2 linked regions of the Variovorax paradoxus genome follow. The protein of the gene in region 2 interacts with the protein of the main gene of each other region in a pairwise test. Links are inferred from orthologs where the notes say so. Each region holds a gene or a part of one and is shown on either strand. Other genes may lie near its edges. The genes, in order: lpdA and odhB.

Region 1 (9,270 bases), 750 kb from region 2 along the record:
GCGATTCGGACGGGCTCATCGCCCCGCATCCGGATCGTCGGCGCAGCGCCCGGCGGGTTCTCATCTCCTCCCTCATGAAATCAACGACTTAGCGTGGTTTGCGGGCCGCGCGCCGCGTGGCATATCGATTGCTCTGTAGCAAAGGCCGGCCGCGTCGCCCGACGCAGGTCCAGGCCATGACACAGGAGACAAACCGATGAGCACCATGGGTGACCTTGACCCCACGGAAACTGGCGAGTGGGTCGACGCGCTCGGCGCGGTTCAACAACACCGCGGCAGCGAACGTACGAATTTTCTGTTGAACCGCCTGGTCGACGAGGGCCGCCGCGACGGCGTGTACGTGCCCCGTTCGCTGAACACGGCCTACAAGAACACCATCCCGCCGGAGAAAGAAGAAAAATCCACCGGCAACCGCGAGATCGAGCACCGCCTGCGCTCGATCATCCGCTGGAACGCGATGGCGATCATCCTGCGGGCCAACAAGGACTCGTCGGAGCTTGGCGGCCACATCGCGAGCTTCCAGTCGGCGGCCACGCTCTACGACATCGGCTTCGGCCATTTCTGGCACGCGGCCACCGACACGCACGGCGGCGACCTGCTGTTCATCCAGGGCCACAGTTCGCCCGGCATCTACGCGCGCGCTTTTCTCGAAGGCCGTCTGAGCGAGCAGCAGCTGCTCAACTACCGCCAGGAGTCCGAGGGCAACGGCATCCCGTCGTACCCGCATCCGTGGCTCATGCCCGACTTCTGGCAGTTCCCCACCGTCTCGATGGGCCTGGGCCCTCTGATGGCGATCTACCAGGCGCGCTTTCTCAAGTATCTGCATGGCCGCGGCTTGGCCGACACGGCGCCGCGCAAGGTCTGGGCCTTCATGGGCGACGGCGAAATGGACGAACCCGAATCGCTCGGCGCCATCTCGCTCGCGGGCCGCGAGAGCCTGGACAACCTCGTGTTCGTCATCAACTGCAACCTGCAGCGCCTCGACGGCCCGGTGCGCGGCAACGGCAAGATCGTGCAGGAGCTCGAGAGCGTGTTCCGCGGGGCAGGATGGAACGTCATCAAGGTGCTCTGGGGCAGCGGCTGGGACAAGCTGCTCGCCAAGGACAAGAGCGGCAAGCTGCTGCAGCGCATGGAAGAGTGCGTGGACGGTGAATATCAGGACTTCAAGAGCAAGAGCGGCGCCTACGTGCGCGAGCATTTCTTCGGCAAGTACGACGAGACCAAAGCCCTGGTCGCCGACATGAGCGACGACGAGATCTGGGGCCTCACACGCGGCGGCCACGACCCCGAGAAGGTCTTCGCCGCCTACGCTGCCGCGGTCAAGCACAAGGGTCAGCCCACGCTGATCCTGCCCAAGACGGTGAAGGGCTACGGCATGGGCGAATCGGGCGAGGGCCAGATGATCGCGCACCAGGCCAAGAAGATGACGCAGGACGCGCTGCGCGGTTTCCGCGACCGCTTCCAGATCCCGGTGTCCGATGAAGAGCTGCCCAATGTTCCCTTCATCCAACTGGCCGAGGACAGCCCCGAGATGAAGTACCTGCGCGAGCGCCGCGCGGCACTCGGCGGCTACCTGCCGCAGCGCCGGCGCAAGTCGACCGCGCTCGAGATTCCGCCGCTGGCCACCTTCGAGCGCCTGCTGAAAGACACCGGCGAGCGCGAGATCTCCACCACCATGGCCTTCGTGCAGATGCTCGGCACGCTGGTGCGCGACAAGCAGATCGGCAAGCACGTGGTGCCCATCGTGCCCGACGAGTCGCGCACCTTCGGCATGGAGGGCATGTTCCGCCAGCTCGGCATCTGGTCGTCGCTCGGCCAGCTCTACAAGCCGCAGGATGCCGACCAGCTCATGTACTACCGCGAGTCGAAAGACGGGCAGGTACTGCAGGAAGGCATCAACGAGGGCGGCGCGATGTCCAGCTGGATCGTCGCGGCCACCTCGTACAGCACGAACAACGTGCCGATGATTCCGTTCTACATCTACTACTCGATGTTCGGCCTGCAGCGCGTGGGCGACCTGGCCTGGCTGGCCGGCGACATGCGTGCGCGCGGTTTCCTGCTCGGCGGCACCGCGGGGCGCACCACGCTCAACGGCGAAGGCCTGCAGCACGAAGACGGCCACAGCCATATCCTGGCCGGCACCATCCCCAATTGCGTTTCGTACGACCCGACCTTCGCCTATGAGGTGGTGGCCATCGTGCGCGACGGCATGCGCCGCATGTACGCCGAGCAGGAGGACGTGTATTACTACATCACCCTCATGAACGAGAACTACGCCCACCCCGGCATGCCCGAAGGCAGCGAGGCGGGGATTCTCAAGGGGCTCTACCAGCTCAGCGACGGCGGCAAGACACCCAAGAAGGGCCTGCGCGTGCAGCTCATGGGCAGCGGCACCATCCTGCGCGAAGTGATGTTCGCGGCCGAGCTGCTCAAGAGCGACTTCGGCATCGCATCGGACGTGTGGAGCGCCACCAGCTACAACGAACTGCGCCGCGACGGCATGGCGGCCGAGCGCTGGAGCCGGCTGCACCCGACCGAGCCCGCGCGCAAGAGCCATGTCGAGCAATGCCTCGAAGGACACGAAGGCCCGGTCATCGCGGCCACCGACTACATGCGCAACTACGCCGACCAGGTGCGCGAATACGTGCAGGCCGCGGGCCGGCGCTACACGGTGCTGGGCACCGACGGGTTCGGGCGCAGCGACTACCGCCGCAAGCTGCGCCGCTTCTTCGAGGTCGACCGCTGGCACGTGGCGGTGGCCGCGCTCAAGGCGCTGGCCGACGACGGCGCGATCAAGCACACGGTGGTGGCCGAGGCCATCGCGAAGTATGGGCTCGACGCCGAGCGCGCCGCTCCCTGGACCGTCTGAGGCAGTACCGACCATGAGCAATGCAATCGACATCAAGGTTCCGGACATCGGCGATTTCAGCGATGTGCCGGTCATCGAAATCTTCGTGAAGCCCGGCGACACGGTGAAAGCCGAAGACCCGCTGGTTTCGCTCGAATCCGACAAGGCCACGATGGACGTGCCCGCGCCGCGCGGCGGCGTGGTCGAGTCCATCCTGGTGAAGCTGGGCGACAAGGTCGGCGAAGGCAGCGTCATCATGACGTTCAAGGGGGAGGGTGGTGCTGCCGCCGCTCCCGCGCCCGCCGAAGCCGCCAAGCCCAGCGTGAGCGCCGCGCCTTCCGCCACCAGCGCGCCGGCCGGCATCGCCGAAGTGCGCGTGCCCGACATCGGCGACTTCAAGGACGTGCCCGTCATCGAGATCTTCGTGAAGGTCGGCGACACGGTGAAGGCCGAAGACCCGATCGTCTCGCTCGAATCCGACAAGGCCACGATGGACGTGCCTGCGCCGCTCTCGGGGGTTGTGACGGCAATCGGCATCAAGATCGGGGACAAGGTCAGCGAAGGGTCGGTGATTCTTTCGCTGGCTACGGGGGATGCGCCTGTGGTGGGGGCAGCACCCTCACCCCAACCCTCTCCCGCGGGCGGGAGAGGGAGTGATACGGCAGCGGTGGTGGCGCTGCCTGCGGGCAACGCGGAGATCGAAGCGGGCTTCGCACTCGCCTACGCCGGCCCGGCGGTGCGCAAGCTCGCACGCGAACTCGGTGTGGACCTCGGCAAGGTCAAGGGCACCGGTGACCATGGCCGCATCGTGCGTACCGACGTCGAGGCCTTCGCGAAGGGCGGCGGCGCATCTGCCGCACCGGCCATGTCCAAGGCCGCGTCAGCCCCCGCAGGCGGTGGCGTCGGCGGCATCGACCTCTTGCCCTGGCCCAAGGTCGATTTCGCCAAGTTCGGCCCGACCGAGCGAAAAGAACTGTCACGCATCAAGAAGATCAGTGCCGCGAACCTGCACCGCAACTGGGTCGTCATTCCGCATGTGACGACGCACGACGAGGCCGACATCACCGACCTCGAGCCCTTCCGCGTGCAGATGAACAAGGAGCTGGAGAAGTCGGGCGTCAAGATCAGCATGCTGCCCTTCATGATGAAGGCGGCCGTGGCCGCGCTGAAGAAGTTCCCGGAGTTCAACGCGAGCCTCGACGGCGACGCCCTGGTGCTCAAGAACTACTGGCACATCGGCTTCGCGGCCGACACGCCCAACGGGCTCATGGTGCCGGTGATCCGCGATGTTGACAAAAAGAGCGTGCCCGACATCGCCAAGGAGATGGGCGAGCTCGCCAAGCTCGCACGCGACGGCAAGCTCAAGCCCGACCAGATGTCGGGCGGCACCTTCACCATCAGCTCGCTGGGCGGCATTGGCGGCATCTATTTCACCCCCATCATCAATGCGCCGGAGGTCGCCATCATGGGCGTGTGCAAGAGCTACTGGAAGCAGCACTCAGCCGACGGCAAGACCTACACCTCGCGGCTCACGCTGCCGCTGTCGCTGTCGTGGGACCACCGCGTGATCGACGGCGCCGCCGCCGCGCGCTTCAACGTCTATTTCGCCAACGTGCTCGCCGACCTGCGGCGCGTGCTGTTCTGAAGGAAGCTCTCAAATGGCACACACGGTGGAAGTCAAGGTTCCCGACATCGGTGAGTTCAAGGATGTCGCGATCATCGAACTGCTGGTCAAGCCCGGGGAGGTCATTGCCGTCGATACCGGGTTGATCATGGTGGAGTCGGACAAGGCGTCGATGGAGATTCCGTCGAGCCATGCGGGGACGGTGAAGGAGCTGAAGGTTGCGCTCGGCGACAAAGTGAGTGAAGGCTCGGTGATCCTGGTGATCGAGGCCGTCTCTGCCTCCCCTCTACCGCCTGCGGGAGAGGGGCCGGGGGTGAGGGCGACGGCCGCCGCACCCTCACCCCAGCCCTCTCCCGCAAGCGGGAGAGGGAGTGAAGCGGCCGGCTACGCCGGCAAAGCAGATCTGGAGTGCGAAGTGCTCGTGCTCGGCGCCGGCCCCGGCGGCTACTCGGCCGCCTTCCGCAGCGCCGACCTCGGCGTGAAAACCGTGCTGGTCGAACGCTACGCCACGCTCGGGGGGGTGTGCCTCAACGTGGGCTGCATCCCGTCGAAGGCGCTGCTGCACACGGTCGGCGTGATGGACGAGGTGAAGCTGCTCGCCAAGCACGGCATCAGGTACACCGCGCCCGAAGTCGACATCGACGCGCTGCGCGGCTTCAAGGACGGCGTGATCAAGAAGCTCACCGGCGGCCTCGCCGGCATGGCGAAGGCGCGCAAGGTCGAGGTTGTCACCGGCGTCGGCAGCTTCCTCGACGCGCACCACGTCGAGGTGGTGGGCGAGGGCGGTGCGAAGAAGGTCGTGAAGTTCGCCAAGGCCATCATCGCCGCGGGCTCGCAGGCCGTGAAGCTGCCGTTCATGCCCGAGGACGACCGCGTGGTCGACTCCACCGGCGCGCTGCTGCTCAAGGGCATTCCCAAACGCATGCTGGTGATCGGCGGCGGCATCATCGGCCTGGAGATGGCCACCGTGTACTCCACGCTGGGCACGCGCATCGACGTGGTCGAAATGCTCGACGGCCTGATGCAGGGCGCCGACCGCGACTTGGTGAAGGTGTGGGAGAAGGTCAACGCGCCGCGCTTCGACAACGTGATGCTCAAGACCAAGACGGTTGGTGCGAAGGCCACCCAGGCCGGCATCGAGGTCAGCTTCGAAGGCGAGAAGGCGCCGAAGGAACCGCAGGTCTACGACCTGGTGCTCGTCGCCGTGGGCCGCAGCCCCAACGGCAAGAAGCTCGCCGCCGACAAGGCCGGCGTTGCCGTCACCGACCGCGGCTTCATCGAGGTCGACAAGCAGATGCGCACCAACGTGCCGCACATCTTCGCCATCGGCGACATCGTGGGCCAGCCCATGCTCGCGCACAAGGCGGTGCACGAGGCGCATGTGGCGGCCGAGGTGGCGCACGGCGAGGCCTCGTACTTCGACGCGCGGCAGATTCCCTCGGTGGCCTACACGGACCCTGAGGTGGCCTGGGCCGGCAAGACCGAGGAGCAGTGCAAGGCCGAGGGCCTGAAGATCGGCAAGGCGGTGTTCCCGTGGGCCGCATCGGGCCGCGCCATCGCCAATGGGCGCGACGAAGGCTTCACCAAGCTGCTGTTCGACGAGGCCACGCACCGCATCGTCGGTGGCGGCATCGTCGGCACGCATGCGGGCGACCTGATCAGCGAGGTGTGCCTGGCCATCGAGATGGGCTGCGAGCCCTCGGACATCGGCAAGACCATCCATCCGCATCCGACGCTCGGCGAATCCATCGGCATGGCGGCCGAAGTGTTCGAGGGGCATTGCACCGACCTGCCCCCGGTGAAGAAGAAGTAGGCCACTGCCATGCCGCTCGCACTGGCTTTCGAGGCGCTGGGATCGGGGCCTCCGGTGGTGATCCTGCACGGCCTGTTCGGCGCGGGACGCAACTGGACGCACATCGCCGGGGCGCTGGCCCGGGACCACCGCGTCTACCTGCCCGACGCCCGCAACCATGGTGCCTCGCCCTGGGCCGAGTCCATGTCGTACGCCGAAATGGCGGACGACGTGCTGGCGCTGCTCGAGCGCGAGCAGTTGCAGCGGCCCTTCGTGATCGGCCACAGCATGGGCGGCAAGACCGCAATGGCGCTCGCGCTGTCGCACCCGCAGACCGTCGGCGGCGTGGCGGTGATCGACATCGCGCCCCAGAGCTACGCCGACCAGTTCTCGTCCTACGTGTCGACCATGCGCAGCTTCGACGCAGCCCACGCGGCCGGGCAGCACGAAATCAGCCAGGCGCTGGCCGAGGGTCTCGGCGCGAAGGCTCCGGCCGACTTCGTGATGCAGAACCTGCGCCGGCAGTACGACCGCTTCGACTGGCGGCTCAACCTGCTCGCCACCGGGCTGTGCATGCACGATCTCTGCGGCTTTCCGGATGCGCTGCGCAACGCGCGCTACGAAGGCCCGGCGCTCTTCGTCCACGGCGCGGAGTCCGGTTACGTGCCGCCTTCGTCGCTCGCCGGCATCCGCGCGCTGTTCCCGCACGCCGAGACCGAGCGCATCGCCGCCGCCGGCCACTGGGTGCATGCCGACCAGCCCGCGGCGCTGCTGTGCGGCCTGCGCGACTGGCTGGCCGATGCGGCCGCGGCCGCCCCTCATTGACATCCCTCACGGAGACACCATGTCCGACGAAAAACTGCGCGAAGCCGCCCTCGACTACCACCGCCATCCCACGCCCGGCAAGATCTCGGTGAACCCGACCAAGCCGATGGCCACGCAGCGCGACCTCGCGCTCGCGTACTCGCCCGGCGTGGCCGAGGCCTGCATGGAGATCGCGCGCGACCCGGCCGAGGCCATGAACCTGACCTCGCGCGCCAACCTCGTGGCGGTCATCACCAACGGCACGGCCGTGCTGGGCCTGGGCAACATCGGCGCGCTGGCCGGCAAGCCGGTGATGGAAGGCAAGGCCTGCCTGTTCAAGAAATTCGCGGGCATCGACGTGTTCGACATCGAGCTCGACGAGAGCGACCCCGATGCGCTCATCGACACCATCGCGCGCATGGAGCCCACCTTCGGCGGCATCAACCTCGAGGACATCAAGGCGCCCGAGTGCTTCTACATCGAGAAGAAGCTGCGCGAGCGCATGAAGATTCCGGTGTTCCACGACGACCAGCACGGCACCGCGATCGTCGCGGCCGCTGCCATTCTCAACGCGCTGAGGCATGTGAAGAAGGACATCCGCGAAGTGAAGCTGGTGGCTTCGGGCGCCGGCGCGGCGGCGCTGGCCTGCCTCGATCTGATCGTGAGCCTGGGGCTGCCGCAGCAGAACATCTTCGTGTCCGACAGCGCGGGCGTGGTCTACACCGGCCGCAAGGAGCAGATGGACCCGAACAAGGCCCGCTATGCGCAGGAGACCCCGGCGCGCAAGCTGGCCGACATCATCGGCGGCGCCGACATCTTCCTGGGCCTTTCGGCGGGTGGCGTGCTCAAGCCCGAGATGGTCAAGGAGATGGCGCGCGATCCGATCATCCTGGCCATGGCCAACCCGACGCCCGAGATCCTGCCGGAAGACGCGCTGGCCGTGCGCCCCGACGCGATCCTCGGCACCGGCCGCTCGGACTATCCGAACCAGGTCAACAACGTGCTGTGTTTCCCGTTCATCTTCCGCGGCGCGCTCGACGTGGGTGCGACCACGATCAACGAGGAGATGAAACTCGCCGCCGTGCGCGCCATCGCCGAGCTCGCGCATGCCGAGATTCCCGAGGTGGTGGCGCAGGCCTATGGCGCGGTCGGCCTGCGCTTCGGCCGCGACTACCTGATTCCCAAGCCCTTCGACCCGCGCCTGATCGAGTTCGTCGCGCCCGCGGTGGCGCAGGCCGCGGTCGACAGCGGCGTCGCGACGCGGCCCATCGCCGACATGAAGGCCTACCGCCAGCGCCTGTCGCAATTCGTCTACCAGTCGGGCAGCAGCATGCAGCCGCTGTTCGCCGCCGCCAAGCAGTCGCCCAAGCGCGTGGTCTACGCCGAGGGCGAGGACGAGCGTGTATTGCGCGCTGCGCAGGTGGTGGTCGACGAAGGCCTGGCGCGTCCGCTGCTGCTGGGCCGTCCCGAGGTGATCGCCGAGCGCATCGCGCAGTACGGCCTGCGCCTCGTGCTGGGCACCGACTGCGAGGTCGTCGACCTGCTCGAAGCGGCCGTGTACGGCGACGCGGCCGAGGCCTACTACCAGCTCAAGCGCCGCGACGGCGTCTCGCGCCTGGTGGCACAGACCGAGATGCGCAGCCGCGGCACGCTGCTCGCGGCCATGCTGGTGCGCCAGGGCAAGGCGGACGCCATGCTGTGCGGCACGCTCGGCGGCTACGGCGACCACTTGCGCCATGTGCGCGATGTGATCGGCCTGCGCCCCGGCGCGAAGACCATGGCCGCCATGCAGATGCTGATGCTGCCGGGGCGCCAGCTCTTCATCTGCGACACCCACGTCAACCGCGACCCCGACGCTGCGCAGATCGCCGAGATCGCGCTACTCGCGGCCGAAGAGGTGCGCCGCTTCGGCGTGACGCCGGCCGTGGCGCTGCTGTCGCACTCCAACTTCGGCGGATCGGACGCGGCCTCGGCTGTGAAGATGCGCGAGGCGCTCGCGCTCATCAAGAAGGCCGATCCGCAACTGGCAGTCGAAGGCGAGATGCGCGGTGACGCGGCACTGTCGAAGACCATCCTCGACCACGAGTTTCCGGACTCGGCGCTGGAGACCGAGGCCAATGTGCTCGTCATGCCCAACGTCGATGCGGCCAACATCTCGTACAACCTGCTGCGCATGGCGGCCGGCAGCGGCATCACGGTGGG
Region 2 (9,232 bases):
TGGTACGGTCGGCGTTCTGCCGTTCGCGGCTGGCCCTGTGCTCCGCCGCCTTTTGCTGCTTGCTCTCGAAGCGTTCGACGGCCGCGGGTGCCTCGGCGCGCCGCTGGGCGGCCTTGGCCTGGTCTTCGGCGTGTGCTCTCTGCTTGGCTTCGAGCTCGCGCCGGCGCGCGTCCGCCTCGGCCGCGGTGGCGGCACGGCTCGCCGCATGGTCGGCCGCGCGCTGCTCGCGGTCCTTCTGGGCCTGGCGGGACTCGTCCTGCTTCTCGGGCGCATCTTGCGGACGCTGCGTGGCGGCCTTCTGATCGAGCTTCTCGAGTTCGGCCGCGCCGCGCCGCTGGCGCTCGATGTCGTTGATGGCCGTTTCCTGGCGCTTGATGTGGTCGGTTTCGGTGCGGCGACGCCTGCGGCTGTCGCGCAGGCAATCTTCGACCGCGAACTTCTGGTAGCAGGCCGCGCGCTCCTTCTCGAAGCGCGCGTCGATGGCGGCGCGCTCGGCCGCCAGCCGGCTGCGTTCGGCTTCGAAGTCGGCCGTGCCCGCGGCCGCATTGGACTGCGCCCACAGCGGCAGGCTGCCCAAGGTCATCAGCACGGCGAAAACGATATTTTTCATGTCAGGCGAGTGTCGACGATCCGGCGCTCCAGGGAGAGGAATTCGCTCGATTGCATTTCGGTCAACCTGGAAACCGTTCGCGGAAACTCATGGGCGAGCGGTCCCTCGGTGTACAACGCCTCCGGCGGCACCTCAGCCGACATGATGAGCTTGACGCGGCGGTCGTACAAGACATCGACCAGCCACGTGAAACGGCGTGCTTCGGAAGCCATGCGAACCGGCATGTGCGGCACGTCGGACAGCAGCACGGTGTGAAACTGGCTGGCGATTTCAAGATAGTCGTTTTGCGAGCGGGGCCCGCCGCACAGCGTCTTGAAGTCGAACCAGACCACGCCGCCCGCCTTGCGCCTGGCGCGGATCTCGCGCTGCTCGATGTGCAGGATCGGGTTTTCGTCGGCCGTCTCGGCCAGCTTGTCGAACGCCTTGCGCAATTCTTTCTCTGCGCCCGCATCGTTCGGCGTGAGATACATCCGCAATTGCTCGAGCGTGCGGCGCCGGTAGTCGGTGCCGTTGTCCACGCTCAGCACTTCGAGCTTCTCGTTCAGCAGCGCGATCGCGGGCAGGATGCGGTCGCGATGCAGCCCGCCGGGATACAGGTCGTCGGGCTTGAAATTGGAGGTGGTGACAAAGCCCACGCCGTTCTCGAACAGCGACACCAGCAGGCGATGAAGAATCATCGCGTCGGTGATGTCCGCCACGTGAAACTCGTCGAAGCAGATCAGCTTGTACCGCTTCGATATCCGCAACCCCAGCTCATCGAGCGGGTTGACCGTGCCCTGCAGCTCGCGCAGTTCGCGGTGCACCTCGCGCATGAACTCGTGAAAGTGCAGACGCGTCTTGCGCCGCAGCGGCACGGCGTTGAAGAACAGGTCCATCAGGAAGCTCTTGCCCCGCCCGACGCCGCCATACATGTAGACGCCGCGCGGGAGCTCCGGCCGGTTGATGAACTTCTTCAGCGCGTTGGAGCGCTGGGCCTTGTAGTCGGCCCACTCGCGCGCGCAACGGTCCAGCGCCTCGACGGCGCGCAGTTGCGCGGGATCGCTCTGGAACCCGCGCACCGCGAGTTCCGCCTCGTAGGCCTCTTTGACGCTGGTCAATGGGTCAGAAGTTCAGCGTGCGCTTGTCCACGGCAAGTGCCGCTTCCTTGGTGGCTTCCGACAGCGACGGGTGCGCATGGCAGATGCGCGCGATGTCTTCGGCGCTGGCCTTGAACTCCATGGCCACCACGGCTTCGGAGATCAGTTCGCTGGCCTGCGGGCCGACGATATGCACGCCGAGAATTTCGTCCGTCGTTGCATCGGCCAGGAACTTGACCATGCCGGTCGTGTCGCCCAGCGCGCGTGCGCGGCCGTTCGCGAGGAACGGGAAGGTGCCGGCCTTGTAGGCACGGCCCGCGGCCTTGAGCTGCTGCTCGGTCTGGCCAACCCACGCGATCTCGGGGCTGGTGTAGATCACCCACGGCACGGTGTTGAAGTTGACGTGGCCGTGCTGGCCCGCAATGCGCTCCGCCACGGCAACGCCCTCTTCCTCGGCCTTGTGCGCGAGCATCGGGCCGCGCACCACGTCGCCGATGGCCCACACGTTGGGCAGGCTGGTCTTGCAGTCGTCGTCCACGGCAATGGCGCCGCGCTCGTCGAGCTTGAGACCCACGGCTTCGGCGTTCAGGCCGATGGTGTTGGGCACGCGGCCGATCGAGACGATCAGCTTGTCGACTTCGAGCGTCTGGGCTTCGCCCTTGGCATTGGTCCAGGCAACGCTCACGCCCTTCTTCGACGACTTGATCTCGCCGACCTTGACGCCGAGTTCGATCTTGAGCTTCTGCTTGTCGAAGGCCTTCTTGGCCTCCTTGGCGATCTGCTCGTCGACCGCGCCGAGGAAGGTCGGCAGCGCTTCGAGCACCGTGACTTCAGCGCCCAGGCGGCGCCACACCGAGCCCATCTCGAGGCCGATGACGCCCGAGCCGATCAGGCCCAGCTTCTTGGGCACTGCGCCGATACGCAGTGCGCCGTCGTTCGAGAGGATGTTTTCTTCGTCGAACGGCGTGCCGGGCAATGCGCGGGCATTGGAGCCCGTGGCCAGGATGATGTGCTTGCCGCTGATCGATTCTTCGGCAGCACCCGCCACCTTGATCTCATAGCCGGTTTCGTCAGTCTTCACGAACGAACCGCGGCCATGGAAGAAGCTGATCTTGTTCTTCTTGAACAGGTACAGGATGCCGTCGTTGTTCTGCTTCACGACCTGGTCCTTGCGGGCCAGCATCTTGTCGATGTCCAGGCCAAGGCCCTCCACCTTGATGCCGTGGTCGGCAAAGTGGTGGCCGGCCTGCTCGAAGTGCTCCGACGATTGCAGCAGCGCCTTCGACGGAATGCAGCCCACGTTGGTGCAGGTGCCGCCCGGTGCGGGGCCGCCCTTGCCGTTCTTCCACTCGTCGATACAGGCGACGTTGAAGCCGAGTTGCGCGGCGCGAATGGCGGCGATGTAGCCGCCGGGGCCGCCGCCGATGACGATGACGTCGAATTGTTTGTTTGCCATCTGATCAGTCTCCTCAGATGTCGAACAGGAGGCGCGACGGATCTTCCAGCGCTTCCTTCATGGCGACCAGGCCCAGCACGGCTTCGCGGCCGTCGATGATGCGGTGGTCGTAGCTCATGGCGAGATAGTTCATCGGGCGGACGACGATCTGGCCGTTCTCGACCACGGCGCGGTCCTTGGTGGCGTGCACGCCGAGAATCGCGGACTGGGGCGGGTTGATGATCGGGGTCGAGAGCATCGAGCCGAAGGTGCCGCCGTTCGAGATGGAGAACGTGCCGCCGGTCATCTCTTCGATGCCCAGCTTGCCGTCTTGCGCCTTCTTGCCGTATTCGGCGATCTTCTTCTCGATGTCGGCAAAGCTCATCTGGTCGGCGTTGCGCAGGATGGGCACCACCAGGCCGCGCGGCGAACCGACGGCAATGCCGATGTCGAAATAGCCGTGGTACAGGATGTCGTTGCCGTCGACCGAGGCGTTGATCACCGGGTACTTCTTCAGCGCATGCACCGCGGCCTTCACGAAGAAGCTCATGAAGCCGAGCTTCACGCCGTGTTCCTTGGTGAAGCTGTCCTGGAAGCGCTTGCGCAGTTCCATGACGGGCGCCATGTTCACTTCGTTGAACGTCGTCAGGATGGCGTTGGTCGATTGCGATTGCAACAGGCGCTCGGCAATGCGGGCGCGCAGGCGGCTCATCGGCACGCGCTGCTCGGGGCGTTCACCCAGGTCGGCCGCGCGGGCGGGCGCGGCGACTTGCGGCAGTGCAGGCTTGGCAGCCGGGGCGGCCACGGTGGGCGCGGGCTTGGCACCCGAGGCCACGGCGCCGAGCACGTCGCCCTTGGTGACGCGGCCGTCCTTGCCGGTGCCGGCCACGTCGCCGGTCTTGAGGTTGTTGTCGGCCAGCAGCTTGGCGGCGGCGGGCATGGCGACGTCCGACTTCGAACCGCCGGTGGCGGCAGCAGCAGCGGCCGGTGCAGGTGCTGCGGCGGCCGCCGGGGCGGCAGCGGATGCTGCTGCAGGTGCGGCGGCCGCGCCCTTGCCTTCGGTGTCGATCCTGGCGATCAGCTGCTCGGCCACCACGGTGGCGCCATCGGGCTGCACGATTTCGGCCAGCACGCCGGCCGAGGGCGCCGGCACTTCCAGCACGACCTTGTCGGTTTCGATCTCGATCAGGATTTCATCGACGGCGACGGCTTCGCCGGCTTTCTTCTTCCAGGTGAGCATGGTGGCTTCGGCCACGGATTCGGAAAGCTGGGGGACTTTGACTTCTACGATAGACATTTGGAGTGTGCTCCGTTTTGTTCTTGAGGGTGTTCGTGTGAAAAGAGGCTTTTGATTACTTGGTCAGCACGAAGCCCTTGAGCTTGCCAAACGCGCCATCGACGAGCGCCTTCTGCTGTTCCTGGTGCAGGTGCGAGTAGCCCACCGCCGGCGACGCCGAAGCGGCGCGGCCGGAGTAGCCGAGCTTCTGGCCTTCCTGCATGTTTTCGTGGATGTAGTGCTGCACGAAGAACCAGGCGCCCTGGTTCTGCGGTTCGTCCTGACACCAGACCACGTCGACGAGGTTGGGGTACTTCTTGACCTCGGCGGCAAACGCCTTGTGCGGGAACGGATAGAGCTGCTCGACGCGGATGATGGCCACGTCTTCGTCGCCACGCTCCTCGCGCTTCTTGAACAGGTCGTAGTAGACCTTGCCCGAGCAGGCGACCAGTCGCTTGACCTTCTCGGCCTTCAGACCCTTGCTGTCCGGAATGACCGTCTGGAAGCTGCCCTTGGTGAACTCGGACAGCGGCGAGGTCGCATCCTTGTTGCGCAGCAGCGACTTCGGCGTGAGGATGATCAGCGGCTTGCGCAGGTTGCGCACCATCTGGCGACGCAGCACGTGGAAGATCTGGCTGGCGGTGGTCGGCTGCACCACTTGCATGTTGGCGTCGGCGCTCAGCTGCATGAAGCGCTCCAGGCGTGCCGAGCTGTGCTCGGGGCCTTGGCCCTCGTAGCCGTGCGGCAGCATCATGGTCAGGCCGTTGACGCGGCCCCACTTCACTTCGCCCGAAGCGATGAACTGGTCGATCACCACTTGCGCACCGTTCACGAAGTCGCCGAACTGGGCTTCCCAGATGACGAGCGTGTTCGGGTCGTTCGAGGCGTAGCCGTATTCGAACGCGAGCACGGCTTCTTCCGACAGGATGGAGTCGATGACGACGAACGGCGCCTGGTTTTCAGCCACGTTCTGCAGCGGCGTGAAGGTGCCGGTGTCGAACTTCTCGCGGTTCTGGTCGTGCAGCACGGCGTGGCGGTGCGTGAACGTGCCACGGCCCGAGTCTTCGCCCGACAGGCGGACCGGATAGCCGCTGGCCACCAGCGAGGCAAAGGCCATGTGCTCGCCCATGCCCCAGTCGACGTTCACGTCGCCGCGGCCCATGGCGGCGCGGTCGTCCAGCACCTTCTTCACGAGCGGGTGCACCGTGAAGCCGGCCGGCACCGTGGTGATCTTCTCGGCCAGGCGCTTCCACTCGCTGGACGGAATGGCGGTGTCGCCGGCGTCGGTCCACTTCTTGTTGAGGTAGGGGCTCCAGTCGACCGCGTACTTGCTCTTGAAGTTGGTGAGCACCGGGTCGATGGTGTTCTTGCCTTCGTCGAAGGCGGCGCGCTGCGCCTTGACCATGTCGTCGCCGAGCGTGTCGCCGAGACCCTGCGTCGCCAGCTTGTCCGCGTACAGCTTGCGCGTGCCGGGGTGCTGGGCGATCTTCTTGTACATCAGCGGCTGGGTGAGCGAAGGGGTGTCCTGCTCGTTATGGCCCAGCTTGCGGAAGCAGACGATGTCGACCACCACGTCTTTCTGGAACTCCATGCGGAATTCAAGGGCGAGCTGGGTGGCGAGCACCACGGCTTCGGGGTCGTCGCCGTTCACGTGCAGCACCGGTGCTTCGATCATCTTGACGATGTCCGAGCAGTACAGCGTCGAGCGGCTGTCGCGCGGGTCGCTGGTGGTGAAACCGATCTGGTTGTTGATGACGATGTGAACCGTGCCGCCCGTGAAGTAGCCGCGCGTTTCGGCCAGCGCCAGCGTTTCCATGACGACGCCCTGGCCTGCGAAGGCCGCGTCGCCGTGCACGAGCACGGGCAGCACCTGCTTGCCCTGCGGGTCGGCGCGGCGGTCCATGCGCGAGCGCACGGAGCCTTCGACCACGGGGTTCACAATTTCGAGGTGCGAGGGGTTGAACGCCAGGCTCAGGTGCACCGGGCCGCCGGGGGTGGTCACGTCCGAGCTGAAGCCCTGGTGGTACTTGACGTCGCCGCTCGGCAGGTCTTCGGGGGCGGTGTGGTCGAACTCGGCGAACAGGTCGGCCGGCAACTTGCCCAGCGAGTTGACCAGCACGTTCAGGCGGCCGCGGTGGGCCATGCCGATCACGATTTCCTGCACGCCCTTGATGCCGGCCTGGTTGATGAGTTCGTCCATCGAGACGATGAAGCTCTCGCCGCCTTCGAGCGAGAAGCGCTTCTGGCCGACGTACTTGGTGTGCAGGAAGCGCTCGAGGCCTTCGGCCGCGGTGAGGCGGTTCAGCACGTGCTTTTTCTGTTCGGCCGTCAGCTGCGGGTTGGTGCGCGCGCTTTCGATCTTCTGCTGCCACCAGCGCTTGTGGTTCTGGTCGGTGGTGTACATGTACTCGACGCCGATGGTGCCGCAGTACGTTTCACGCAAGGCATTGAGCAGGTCGCGCAGCGACATGGTCTCCTTGCCGAAGAAGGTGTTGCTGGTGTTGAACACCGTCTCGAGATCGGCATCGGTGAAGCCGTAGAACGAGGGCTCGAGTTCCGGAATGGCCGGGCGCTCGGCGCGCTTCAGGGGGTCGAGGTCGGCCCAGCGGGCGCCGACGTTGCGGTAGGCGGCAATCAGCTGCTGGACGGCGGTGCGCTTGCGGCCGAGCTCGGAATCGGCGCCGCTGGCCTGAACCACCTTGGTCGTGCCCTGTTTGGCGCGTTCGGCAAAGGCGTTGATGACGGGCTGGTGCGGCACGTCACGGGTGTTGGAGCCGTCGACCGCGGGGACGTTCTGCAGCGCATCGAAATACGAGCGCCAGTTGTCAGGCACGCTGCCCGGGTTGGCAAGGTAGTTTTCGTACATCTCCTCGACATAGGGCGCATTGCCGCCGAAGAGGTAGGTGTTGCCCTGATAGGCGGTGTACGCCGAGGGCGTAGAAGAATCGCTCATGTTCCGCTGACCTTCGCTTCCCTGAAGGAAGCACTAGCTGGTTAAGAAAACCTTCCGCGACACGGCTGAACCGGTTGGCGGATGCGACTGTGGCTGGGGAAGGGCCTGAGTACCTTGGCATTGTGCCACGTCGAACATATGACGGCTCGGCGCCACATCGCAAGATTGCCCCTTGCTCATTCAGGCGGAAGAAAGTAACTGTTTGATCTGCTGCAGCGTGGCGGGGTCGTCGAGGGTGGTCAGGTCGCCCGGATCCCGCTGCTCGCACACGGCCTGGATGGCGCGTCGCAGCAACTTGCCGCTGCGGGTCTTGGGCAGCCCGTTCACGAAGCGAACGCGCACCGGCCGCGCCAGTGCGCCGAGCTGGTCGGCCACGACTTTCATGATCTCGCCCTCCAGCTTCAGCGCCATATCGGCGTCGATGACTGCCCCGCCGTCCCTGGGCACGACGAAGGCCATTGCGACCTGGCCCTTGAGCGCATCCGCCACGCCGACGACCGCCACCTCGGCCACGCCGGCGTGGCCTGAGATGCATTCTTCGATCTCGCGCGTACCGAGGCGGTGGCCCGCCACGTTGATGACATCGTCGGTACGGCCGAGGATGTAGAAGTAGCCGTCCTCGTCGCGAATACCCCAGTCGAAGGTCGAATAGACCATCTTGCCGGGCACGGTCTTCCAGTAGGTATCGACGAAGCGCGCATCGTCCTTCCACACCGTTTGCATGAAGCCCGGCGGCGTCGGGCCCTCGATCACGACCACGCCCTTCTCGTTGGCGCCTGTCAGCTCCTCGCCCGTGGCTTCGTGCAGGATCTTCACGCGAAAGCCGTACATCGGCACGCCGGGGCTGCCGAATTTGCTGGGCTTGCTCTCGACGCCATTGGCAATGGTGATGATCGGCCAGCCCGATTCGGTCTGCCAGTAGTTGTCGATGATCGGCACGCCCAGCCCCTCGCCGATCCAGCGCGCGGTGGGCTCGTCGAGCGGCTCGCCCGCCAGGAACAGCGCGCGCAGGCTCGACAGGTCGTATTTCCTGAGCAGCGCCGGATCCTGCTTCTTGAGCACGCGCACGGCCGTGGGTGCGCTGAACATCACCGTCACCTTGTACTTCTCGACCAGGCGCCACCAGATACCGCCGTCGGGCTGCTTGTCGAGGCCTTGCGTGGGCAGGCCCTCATACATCAGGGTGGCCATGCCGGCAATCAGCGGCCCGTAGACGATGTAGCTGTGGCCCACCACCCAGCCGATGTCGCTGGTCGAGAAATAGGTTTCGCCGGGCCGTCCGCCGAAGATGTGCTGCATGCTGGCGGCCAGCGCCACCGCATAGCCGCCTACATCGCGCTGCACGCCCTTGGGCTTGCCGGTGGTGCCGCTCGTGTAGATGGTGTAGCTGATGTCGGTCGCGGCCAGCCAGGCGCAAGGCACTTCGGTGTCGAGGTGCTTCCGGCTCAACTCGGCAGCCAGGTGGTCGCGGCCCGCGGTCAGCGCCATCGGCGCCAGGCCGCGGTCGGTCAGGAGCACCGCCGGCGGCTTGTGCTTCGAAAGCCGGATGGCCTCGTCGAGCAAGGGCTTGTACGCAATGACCTTGCCGCCGCGCGAGCCGGCATCGGCGCTCACCACCACCTTGGGCTCGGCATCCTCGATGCGCGTGGCCAGCGAGCCGCTCGCAAAACCGCCGAAGACCACGCAATGGATCGCGCCGATCCGCGCGCAGGCCAGCATCGCGAATGCGGCCTCCGGAATCATCGGCATATAGATGAGCACGCGGTCGCCCTTCCCGACGCCCAGCTCGATCAGACTGGCCGCGGTGCGCTGTACCTCGGCATGGAGTTCGCGGAAGCTGTAGGTTTTTTCAGTGCCGGTTTCGGTCGAGACAAAGATCAGC

Evidence for each region.
Region 1: the proteins of odhB (region 2) and lpdA interact in binary tests that used the Escherichia coli proteins (3 or more experiments, as listed by UniProt). The link is inferred for Variovorax paradoxus from one-to-one orthologs.

What each region holds. Positions count from the first base shown.
Region 1 is NZ_JAUSXG010000001.1:2,566,356-2,575,625, reverse strand. The notes cover bases 3,909-6,895. They hold lpdA (dihydrolipoyl dehydrogenase), read left to right. Parts: upstream 3,909-4,506; coding sequence 4,507-6,285; downstream 6,286-6,895. Other genes in these bases: QFZ42_RS12010 (alpha/beta fold hydrolase), read left to right, coding at 6,295-6,895; aceF (dihydrolipoyllysine-residue acetyltransferase), read left to right, coding at 3,909-4,493. Outside these bases: aceE (pyruvate dehydrogenase (acetyl-transferring), homodimeric type), read left to right, coding at 197-2,869; more of aceF, read left to right, coding at 2,883-3,908; more of QFZ42_RS12010, read left to right, coding at 6,896-7,089; QFZ42_RS12005 (NADP-dependent malic enzyme), read left to right, coding at 7,109-9,270. UniProt on the Escherichia coli protein: Lipoamide dehydrogenase is a component of the glycine cleavage system as well as of the alpha-ketoacid dehydrogenase complexes.
Region 2 is NZ_JAUSXG010000001.1:1,810,603-1,819,834, reverse strand. What follows is about bases 2,288-5,236. They hold odhB (2-oxoglutarate dehydrogenase complex dihydrolipoyllysine-residue succinyltransferase), read right to left. Parts: upstream 4,419-5,236; coding sequence 3,156-4,418; downstream 2,288-3,155. Other genes in these bases: QFZ42_RS08385 (2-oxoglutarate dehydrogenase E1 component), read right to left, coding at 4,474-5,236; lpdA (dihydrolipoyl dehydrogenase), read right to left, coding at 2,288-3,142. In the rest of the region: QFZ42_RS08405 (hypothetical protein), read right to left, coding at 1-610; cell division protein ZapE, read right to left, coding at 607-1,707; more of lpdA, read right to left, coding at 1,712-2,287; more of QFZ42_RS08385, read right to left, coding at 5,237-7,350; QFZ42_RS08380 (propionate--CoA ligase), read right to left, coding at 7,531-9,232. UniProt on the Escherichia coli protein: E2 component of the 2-oxoglutarate dehydrogenase (OGDH) complex which catalyzes the second step in the conversion of 2-oxoglutarate to succinyl-CoA and CO(2).